Regions from separate parts of the Peribacillus sp. ACCC06369 genome, predicted to be linked through region 2. Evidence: riboswitches for the same ligand, from Rfam matches in the RefSeq annotation. Region 2 holds a riboswitch; each other region holds the start of a gene.
The links. Region 2 has a riboswitch for S-adenosylmethionine ahead of mtnK (S-methyl-5-thioribose kinase). Riboswitches for the same ligand answer to the same signal wherever they lie in the genome.
Positions count from the first base shown of each region.

Region 1 (3,280 bases), 260 kb from region 2:
TCCAATGCTGTCTTTTGAATATATTCATGTGCACGGTGAACAGGGTTCCTCGTTTGGAATCCGACAACCGTTTCCCAGCCTTTTTCAGCAAAAGCTTTCCTTGTCTCAACTGGGTCCAGATAATTTGCTTGAAATAGCGGACGCTCTATTCTCTTGACTAACTTTATTTCTCCGCCGACATATACATCCCCGCGGTTATATAAATTTTTCACACCAGGATGCTTCTCATCATCCGTTTGATATACTAATGTCGCTTCCAATTGTTTATCGGGAGTGAAAATATCGGAAACGGAGAGAACTCCGTATGTTTCACCTTCATGAGTCAGCTTTACCTCTTCACCTATAGTAAGAGTTTCTGCAACTTCAACGTTCAAAGGCAGCGTAATCGGGATGCTCCATACATGGCCGCTGCTAAGCCTCATATCCTTGACAACTGTCTCATAGTCACTTTTAGTAAAGAAACCTTTGATCGGGCTGTAGGCACCAGTGCCTATCAATTCAAGATCACTTAAAGCTATTTCGTCAATTTCAATTGAATTTGTTATTTTACTAAAATCATATTTTGGTTCCCAAAGATCGATTAGTGTTCCTCCGTGCGGTAAACTGATTGTCATGCTAATTTCCCCCTATGGTTTCTATTGATTTAAGCCTATAATTTCTATTTATTTAAGATAAATGCAATCCGCATTCCGTTTTTTGGGCTCCTTGCCAACGGCCTGAGCGTAAATCATCTGCATTGAAGGCAGGTGCCGTACATGTTTTACAACCAATGCTTGGATATCCATTATCATGCAGGATATTATATGGAAGTCCATTTTTGTGGGCATAACGCCAAACATCTTTCCATGTCCAATGTATGAGTGGACATATTTTTACTGACTTGAACTTATTATCCTTATTGATATACTCTGTCAGAGCCCTTGTTTCAGATTGCTCCCTCCGTAGTCCCGAAAGCCAGGCTGTTGCCGTTGAAAGCACATCTGTAAGCGGAGTGATTTTACGGATGTTACAGCACTTATTGGAATCGCTAAGCCATAATTCATCCCCATGTTCCGCCGCCTGTTCTTCAAGCGTCAATGCTGGTTTCTTCATTTCGATTGAAAGATTTGGATATCGCTTTTTCACTTGATCGATCAATTGGTAAGTTTCCTCAAAATGAACATCTGTATCAAGGAAAACTATTTTTGCCGAGGGATTGACCTTCGCCAATAAATCCGTAAGCACGATGCCTTCTATACCGAAACTACACGCATATATCAGTTTGTTTCCATAATGGTCATTCGCCCATTGCAGTACTTCCAAAGCACCTTTTGTCTCACTATCTTCAGGAAATACAGGTAAATCCCCGGTGTTGAAATTTTCATAGTTTATTAATGCAGCCAACCTTGTAGCCCCCTCTAAGAACTTGCTGTATGTCGCTGGTTAGAGTTACTTTTGATCAATGCCCGTTATAATCTTCCCCAGTTTAACTGACCCTAGGAAAAAGAGACGAATCTAACCAATACTCTCTTTATATCAGTTAAACCCGCCTCTAGTTTTTCTAGTCAGCAGATACCTTATTTAATTCTTAGTTTTTCATTTCTTTCCATTTGAATGATTTTACCATCTTGGACAATAAGTGTAATCGATCCATACTTCATTGAATTAAGCATTTCTTGAAGTCGTTCAAATATTTCTTCAAGCTGATTCTCTTTATCCAAACCTGTTCCTCCTTTAAGAAAATCCGCGAATATATTATTTCACCGCTGATTAAATGAATTTATTAAATTTATATAATTCCAAACAACTTTAAATTGTTATGGTTTTCCAAAGAATTTTCCGAAAAATAAAAATCTTTCCATGATGGAAAGATTTCAAGGTAAATATTCTTTACCTTATCTTCCAAAATGATCAACATTTTGTTGGAGGTAGCACCTTGCATCCATCATGCAGGTTGCTGGACTTCAAAGGGCCAATTCCCTCCGTCGCTCTGGATAAGTTTTATTATTTTAAATATTAACATATATTTAATCCTTGTCAATGGAGTTTTCTTATAAAATAACTTGGTTTAATATTATGGAGGAACTGTTATTTTTATACACACTATTCCATTCATGATTTTATGTTCATTTAAATATGAAAATAGACTCGTCTTTTTAGATAAAGTCTCCAAAAAAATGAGTCTATTTTCATTATTAAGCTATTATTGATGCCTGTCATTCATTGAAAAAGTAATTACTTGAATTCAATTCCTTTTGTTGAAGTCGATTACTTATTAATTTCTTAACTGAATCGCTTCTATAAATTCTTGAACCTGACTCTGGACGCGATCAACTAAATTCAAGTCATTGATCGGGTTTTCTGAATTCTGTTTATCTATTTCCTTATCCACAAAATATATGCCCTGCAACGGCTCGCCTTTTAATATTGAAATTAATGGTTTAAGCGCATAATCAATCGCCAATAAATGCCTGTTACTTCCGCCAATCATAATGGGCAGCACTGGCTTCCGCTTAAAAGCTCCTTCTGGCAGCAAATCAATCAAGGCTTTTAATACCCCTGTATAAGAAGCCTTATATACCGGTGAACCAATGATGATTCCTCTGGCTGCTTGTATTTTCTCCGAAAGCTTTAAGATATCTTCGCTATTATATTTCCCTTGGAATAAATCATCTGCTGAGAAATCCGTAATTGAGTAATAAGCTGTGGTAAATCCTTGGTTTTCGACTAATGATTGAATATGTTTTAGTGAAATGTCCGTTCTTGATGGAATCGCTGGACTTCCTGATAAAATTACGATATCGCTCATATAAATCCCCTCCCATATTACATGGTTTTAGAATAAAAATCCTCGTAATGAATTTGTTGCAGCATGCATTTATCGTAATAGTCTGAAAAATATAAGTCAAATCTTACACTCCGGTTTATTAATTTCACAAGTAATGAATGCTTACCATTCAAAAAAACACGGTCATATTTGCGGCTTGATGCACAAGCCTTTTAATATGACCGTTTCATTATGTATGATTTTGTTTTCCATGAATACCATATACCAAAAGTTGTGCAATGCTCTTAATTCGTTCAGAAGTAAAATATGGTTCCTTTTTCTGTTGATGAATCTCATAATGTGTAGATAATGCCAATGTGAAAGAAATGATCCCCACATTAAAAAGGATAATATCAGAAATATATTGGATCTCTCCGCTATCTATTCTCTTCTGTATTTCAATATGCTTGGCATTCGGCTTGAAAATTTGATCAACATATTGCTTTGAAATATCTTGATCGAATTGTGTTTCCC
Region 1 is NZ_JAUCEN010000002.1:2,811,805-2,815,084, forward strand. It holds gene sat (sulfate adenylyltransferase) at 1-614, opposite strand, end outside; gene QUF78_RS14485 (phosphoadenylyl-sulfate reductase) at 667-1,371, opposite strand; gene QUF78_RS14490 (YezD family protein) at 1,557-1,700, opposite strand; SAM riboswitch class I at 1,872-1,980, opposite strand; gene ssuE (NADPH-dependent FMN reductase) at 2,255-2,788, opposite strand; gene QUF78_RS14500 (TetR/AcrR family transcriptional regulator) at 2,997-3,280, opposite strand, start outside.
Region 1: linked by a shared signal. The riboswitch ahead of QUF78_RS14490 (YezD family protein) and the one ahead of mtnK (S-methyl-5-thioribose kinase) in region 2 are both predicted to bind S-adenosylmethionine.

Region 2 (3,280 bases):
CTATCGCCCCATATGCGAAATCGTGGACCACGCAAATCGAATGCTCTTTTGCAAAGGAGACGGTTTCATCAAAGAAACTTTCAGTTGCAGAAGCACCTGTGGGATTATTCGGATAGTTCAAAAACATCATTTTGGCTTTAACTAGCACTTCTTTATGTATGTCATTGTATTTCGGAAGAAAATCATTTTCTTCTGTCAAGGGCATCAGTTCGGTCTTTGCCTGTGCTAAAACGACACCGGAAAGATAATCCGGATAGCCGGGGTCTGGAACAAGGATCGTATCACCTGGATTCAATAAACACTGCGGCAGTTCGACAAGACCTGCCTTTCCCCCGAAGAGAATCGCCACTTCACTATTCGGATCCAGCTTGACACCATATTCACGTTCATAAAAGACGGCAGCAGCATCTTTTAAATATTGATGTCCCCGAAACGGCGAATATTTATGATTAATCGTTTTTTCAGCGGCAACCTGCAAACTTTTCACGATATGTTCAGGCGTCGGTTGATCAGGGTTTCCCTGGCCTAAATTAATGACATCATGACCTTGCGCCGTAATCGCATTGACTTTTGCGACTAGAGAGGCAAAAAATTGCTTGGGCAGTTTTTGAAGTTGTCTGGATTTTTCGAATTGCAACATTTATACACCTTCTCTGAAATTTCTTGAAATTCTAGTCACAAATGATATATGTTTATCATAGTCTTGTAAAGCATTTTTTACATGTGGGGTTTTTAACGATGAAGTGGAAGATTGCCTGCATTCAAATGGATATTGCCTTCGGGCAACCAGATATCAATTTTCAGGTTGCAGAACAATGGATGGAAAAAGCAGCAATGTCCAAACCCGATATGGTTATTTTACCAGAGCTTCGGACAACAGGATACGACTTGACCAGGTTAAATGAGATTGCTGATGAAGAAGCAGAAAAAACGATTGAATGTTTAAAAGATCAGGCAAAGAAACACCAGTTTCACATAATTGGGGGTTCCGTTGCCAAAAGAGCAAGCAAGGGCATCTATAACAACATGATCATCATCAATAAGCATGGAAATCTCATTAAACAATATGATAAGCTTCACTTATTTCAGTTAATGGATGAACATCATTTCCTGCAGCCAGGTGAAAAAGATGGTTAATTTACTCTTGATGAAAAAATATGTGCTGGATTCATTTGTTATGACATTCGTTTTCCTGAATGGCAGCGAGCCCATACCGTTCAAGGCGCCGAAGTTCCGTGCTTTTGTAACTTTATTGAAGTCCAAGGTGCCTGTCAAGAGTTCGTTTGCTTCTCCGGATTCACCTATGATATTCCCCCATGGATCAATAATCAAGGAATATTATTGACATCCGAACCTGAACGGTTAACGGCTACAACATATGATTGGTTCTCAATGGCACGGCTAATCAATAAGGCTCTCCAGTGATCGAGTCTGGGCTTTGGCCATGAACAAAATACCCGTATTCGAAGATAGTCGGCCGGATTATTATTAATTTCCCCATTGACAAACTATTTAAAAAGTTGATATTATTTTCCCGAAGATTAAAATTTCAGAAAACATATACTCTTATCAAGAGCAGGCTGAGGGATAAAGGCCCTATGAAGCCCAGCAACCGACTGTAATACCATTGTGAAATGGGGCGGATTCACCGCCGGATTATAAAATCCACAGAGCACGGTGCTAATTCCACCAGAATTCATTTTCTGGAAGATAAGAGGTCCGAAGCCAAAACTTCTGCCTCTTTCTATATGAAAGAGGCTTTTTTATTCTTATTTTGAATCTGGAGGGGAAAAGAATGACTCAAAACCATTCAAATTTTAAGAGATTGACAAACGAAACTGCTATAACCCTTGCAAAAAAACTTGGGTTGGTCAATGCGGATGCAAGTTTAAACTGTAAAGAAATCGGCGATGGAAATTTAAATTATGTTTTTCATATTACAGACACAGTCACAAACAAAGGAATAATAATCAAACAAGCTGTCCCTTATGCCAAGGTACTTGGTGAAAGCTGGCCACTGACATTGAAAAGGGCATCCATTGAAGCGAATGCACTGATTCATTTCAGAAGCTATTGCCCCGAATTCGTACCGCAAGTCTATTATTCGGATGAACAGCTTGCCATCACAGTCATGGAAGATTTATCGCACTTGAAAATCGTTAGAAAAGGCTTGATCGATGGCGATCAATATCCATTGCTTTCACAGCATATTGGTGAATATGTAGCGAAGACGGCATTTTATACATCAGATTATCATTTAGAACCATCCGCGAAAAAGGAAGTGGCCCGACATTTCACGAATCCGGAACTCTGCAAAATCACTGAGGTCTTTATTTTCACGGATCCATTTTTTGAGGAACTTCCGGGAGATTTCGAGCTGGAATTGACTGATGCCGCCAAAAATATTTGGAATGATCAAGAAGTGATACTTGAGGTCGCTAAGCTGAAACAAAGCTTTGAAACCGAGCAGGAAGCCTTGCTTCATGGAGATTTACATACTGGAAGTATTTTTGCAAGTGAAACTGAAACAAAGGTTATTGATCCGGAATTCGCTTTTTATGGGCCCGTTGGTTTTGACCTTGGTCAATACACCGCCAACCTTCTCTTTCAGGCAATTACACGAAATGGCGCTGGAAAGGAAGAGATTTTCTCACACCTTCATGAATTTTGGAATGCCTTTGAAGAAACTTATACCGAATTATGGGAAGGCCAAAATAAAAGCCCATTCCGCCATGTGAAAGGTTATCTGCCTTATTTACTGACAAAATTCAAAAAAGATGCATTCGGTTTTGCCGGCTGTGAACTGATTCGACGAACCATTGGCCTTTCCCATGTTGCCGATTTAAACGTCATTGAAAATAAAGATACAAGGATCGCTGCCAAAACGGCAACATTGGAAATTGGTGCATTTTTAATTAAAAAACGGGAAGAATTGGATGTTCCAGCTGTCATTGAAGCGTTGAAGCAACGTACACTGCCATCTTATTCAACCCTTTAAAAGGAGACCTGCACATGACTACACTAGCACCCTTACCATATTCGGTACAATGGGATGATACCCATATTACATTATTAAATCAACAAGCCCTTCCTTCCATAACAGAATTTATTGAACTTCATTCTGTTGATGATGTATATGACAGCATATTGACATTAAAAGTTCGTGGTGCCCCAGCAATTGGACTGACGGCTGCATTTGGTGTTGCACTTGGTGCCAAACAGGAAACAACCGCTGAATTAGGGGAATTCAAGAAAAATGTAACGAGGCATATTGAAAAAC
Region 2 is NZ_JAUCEN010000002.1:3,072,937-3,076,216, forward strand. It holds gene QUF78_RS15710 (pyridoxal phosphate-dependent aminotransferase) at 1-640, opposite strand, end outside; gene QUF78_RS15715 (nitrilase-related carbon-nitrogen hydrolase) at 739-1,137, shown strand; gene QUF78_RS28040 (hypothetical protein) at 1,090-1,332, opposite strand; SAM riboswitch class I at 1,564-1,717, shown strand; gene mtnK (S-methyl-5-thioribose kinase) at 1,796-2,998, shown strand; gene mtnA (S-methyl-5-thioribose-1-phosphate isomerase) at 3,013-3,280, shown strand, end outside.

Region 3 (3,280 bases), 1.9 Mb from region 2:
ATATCGATCGAATAATCAATGAAGGAATGGCAGGCGGAAATGTGTATGAAGTCGCTAACCTTCAGAACATCGAGGAAGCACATGATTTTTATGATGAAACAGATCCCAATATCAATAAATAAACACTCGTGGGCTCCCTTTTTGGGGAGCTCCACTTAAAAAAAGTGAACTTTAGTTCATGCGTCATATTCCCCACTATCAAATGTTTTTTTATGTAAAGCACCCCCCTCCATAAAAAAACAACTTCCCGGATGGAAGTTGTTTGATTGCAAACTAAATATTACAACATGCTGTCTTCTTGCCTTTTCCAATTCCCGCATTCTATCCCCCGTAGGCATTTGGTATTATGCTAAAAGCATTAATATCAGAGCTCGTCCTTTCAATATCTATTGTTAATATTCAAATAGTTCCATTCTCCCTGGCATTCAAAACATTTTCGTATAATATCGAAGTTATGATATGCTCTGAATCCCATTCATGTTCAGATATCTCGATAAGGGGATAGCGATTCGGTAAAACGACTTGCTGGATTTCATGGACTGTATGCCCTTGATCATGTAAGCGTAAAATTTCACCTTGGAGGTTTTCCAAATAATCGAGTTTTTTTCGAAACATTTCCTTTCCGTCAGGCACATGTCCAGCATGGCAGCAAAACACTTCCCCAAAGTCATATCGGAGTAATTTTTTTATGGAATCGATGATGATCGGGACAGACTCTTCCCGTAAGATAAGCTTTGTTTTTGGTGTTACGAAAAGGTCTCCTGAAAAGAGCATGCCAGTGCTGTGATTCACATACACCATATGGTCCTTCGCATGACCAGGGGTAAAAATCGGCTCCCACGTTTGGGTGCGGGAATGAATGGCCTTGCCTAGCGGCTCAGCCTTAAAGGCGTCTCTTTTTCCCCAAAACATTTTACGATATTCAGGATATTCAGCATCCTTCGCACAAGCATCAACCGACATCGGATGAATGAATATCGGAACCTTTTTATGTTCCTTTATCCAGGCAGCGCCTCCCGTATGGTCTTCATGATAGTGCGTAAGGGCAACTGCATCGAAGTCTGCGGACTCATAGAATGAAACAAGTCCTTCCAATAAAATCTGTGCGCCAGTATCTATCAATAGCCCATCCGTTAAAAAAACATAGACACTCATCCCCGACTTGATACCGTCAGGAGTCCCGTGCACACAAACCACATCATTTACCGTCTTAATCTCTATCATCCATTTTCACCCCATCATTGTACAAAAATAGTTTTTTCTCCCTTTTTCACTTTATTATAATAAATGTATTACCTCTTTACCCTTTTGACAAGGAAATAATGGAATATCTGGATGTAAAAGACGGATTATTGACTAAGAGCCCTTTTGACAGGAATGGTTTTAATGAACCGCACGGAACATTATCGAAAAAAAACTATCACCAAATCACAGAAACGATTGACATTGTGGAATTTTACAAATATTATAGATTATATTATAAAACTTGAAATATTCTAAAATAATAATTTACTTATCAAGAGTGACGGAGGGATCAGGCCCTGTGATGTCCGGCAACCGCCCTTCGGGAACGGTGCCACTTCCTGCAGAATGTTTGCATTCTGAAAGATAAGACGAGATATAATTTCGCTGCCTCTTTCTGAATGATAGAGGCAGTTTTTCATGTTTAAGGGGGAAGGATCATGATTGAAATCCGTTCAGTCCGAAAGGAATACATCACGAAGAAAAACCGAGTTATCGGAGTGGATAACGTATCTTTAACCATTCAAAAAGGCGAAGTGTATGGAATTGTCGGCTACAGCGGAGCTGGAAAAAGCTCATTACTCCGCTGCTTGAATTTGCTTGAACGTCCGACAGCTGGAAATATCATCATTGACGGCATTGATTTAACCTCTTTATCAAGTAAAGAGCTTCGTAAACAACGTCAAAAAATCGGAATGATATTTCAACACTTTTCCTTGGTCAGTTCAAAAACCGTTTATGAAAATGTCGCTTTCGCCTTAAAGGCCGCGCATCAATCGAAGGACGCCATCAGGTTACGTGTATTGGAATTGCTGGAAATCGTAGGTCTCAGTGATAAAAAAGATGTCTATCCGGCACAGCTTAGCGGTGGACAGAAGCAACGGGTCGGCATAGCCCGGGCCTTAGCAAATGACCCCACCGTACTGTTATGTGATGAAGCGACTTCAGCCCTTGATCCAACAACAACAAAAGCGATTTTACAGTTATTAAAAAAGATAAGCAGGGAGCTCGGGATCACCATCGTGTTGATTACACATGAAATGGAAGTGGTCAAAGAACTATGCCACCGAGTCGCCGTCATGCAGGATGGGCGGGTAATTGAAGAAGGTTCCGTTTATGAAATATTTTCACAGCCAAAGCAGGAATTAACGAAGCAATTCATCAGCAGTGTATTGGATTTCGAACTTCCCTCACATTTGATTGAAGAAAGTAAAGGAACGATTATTAAAATTCAATTCGAAGGGCAAACCGCCGGTGAATCGATTCTCTCCGACGCTCTCCAATCCCATTCAGTAAAGGGGAATATCCTGCACGGTAAAATTGAGTATATTCAGGATGTCCCTTTAGGCATCTTGATCATTGAGTTAATCGGTGAGGCCGCTGAAATTCATTCGGCATTGGAATATATAAAAAATCGTTCCAATTCTGTGGAGGTGTTAAAACATGTCATTTCTTGATTCCATCGTCAATATTTTACCTGATCTTAATAAAGCCTTTCTTGAAACAATTTATATGGTCGGCGTTTCCCTTGCGGTAGCCCTTCTGATAGGTTTACCACTTGGAGTATTGCTGTTTACGACAACCAGGAATTTATTCTTTGAAAATAGCGTCGTGAATCGATCACTCGGTTTCGCAGTCAATATTGTCCGTTCAATCCCGTTCATCATTCTCTTGGTCGCCCTCCTTCCTTTAACGGAACTGCTTACTGGATCGACGATAGGGCCAAGAGCGGCTTCTGTTTCCCTGTCCGTATCCGCGATACCTTTTTTTGCAAGGATCGTGGAATCGGCATTACGTGAAATAGACAAAGGAGTGATTGAAGCTGCAATTGCCGTGGGGGCCACTCCATGGATGATCATCAAGGATGTACTTCTTCCGGAGGCAAAACCGGGAATCATTCAGGGGCTGACATTAACGACCATTTCACTGATCGGTTACTCAGCAATGGCAGGGACAATCGGCGGAGGGGGAATTGGTGACCTGGCCATCAGGTACGGTTATTACCGTTATGACAACACGGTCATGATCACGACGATCG
Region 3 is NZ_JAUCEN010000002.1:1,149,585-1,152,864, reverse strand. It holds gene QUF78_RS06425 (hypothetical protein) at 1-122, shown strand, start outside; gene QUF78_RS06420 (MBL fold metallo-hydrolase) at 400-1,224, opposite strand; SAM riboswitch class I at 1,511-1,615, shown strand; gene QUF78_RS06415 (methionine ABC transporter ATP-binding protein) at 1,683-2,699, shown strand; gene QUF78_RS06410 (methionine ABC transporter permease) at 2,686-3,280, shown strand, end outside.
Region 3: linked by a shared signal. The riboswitch ahead of QUF78_RS06415 (methionine ABC transporter ATP-binding protein) and the one ahead of mtnK (S-methyl-5-thioribose kinase) in region 2 are both predicted to bind S-adenosylmethionine.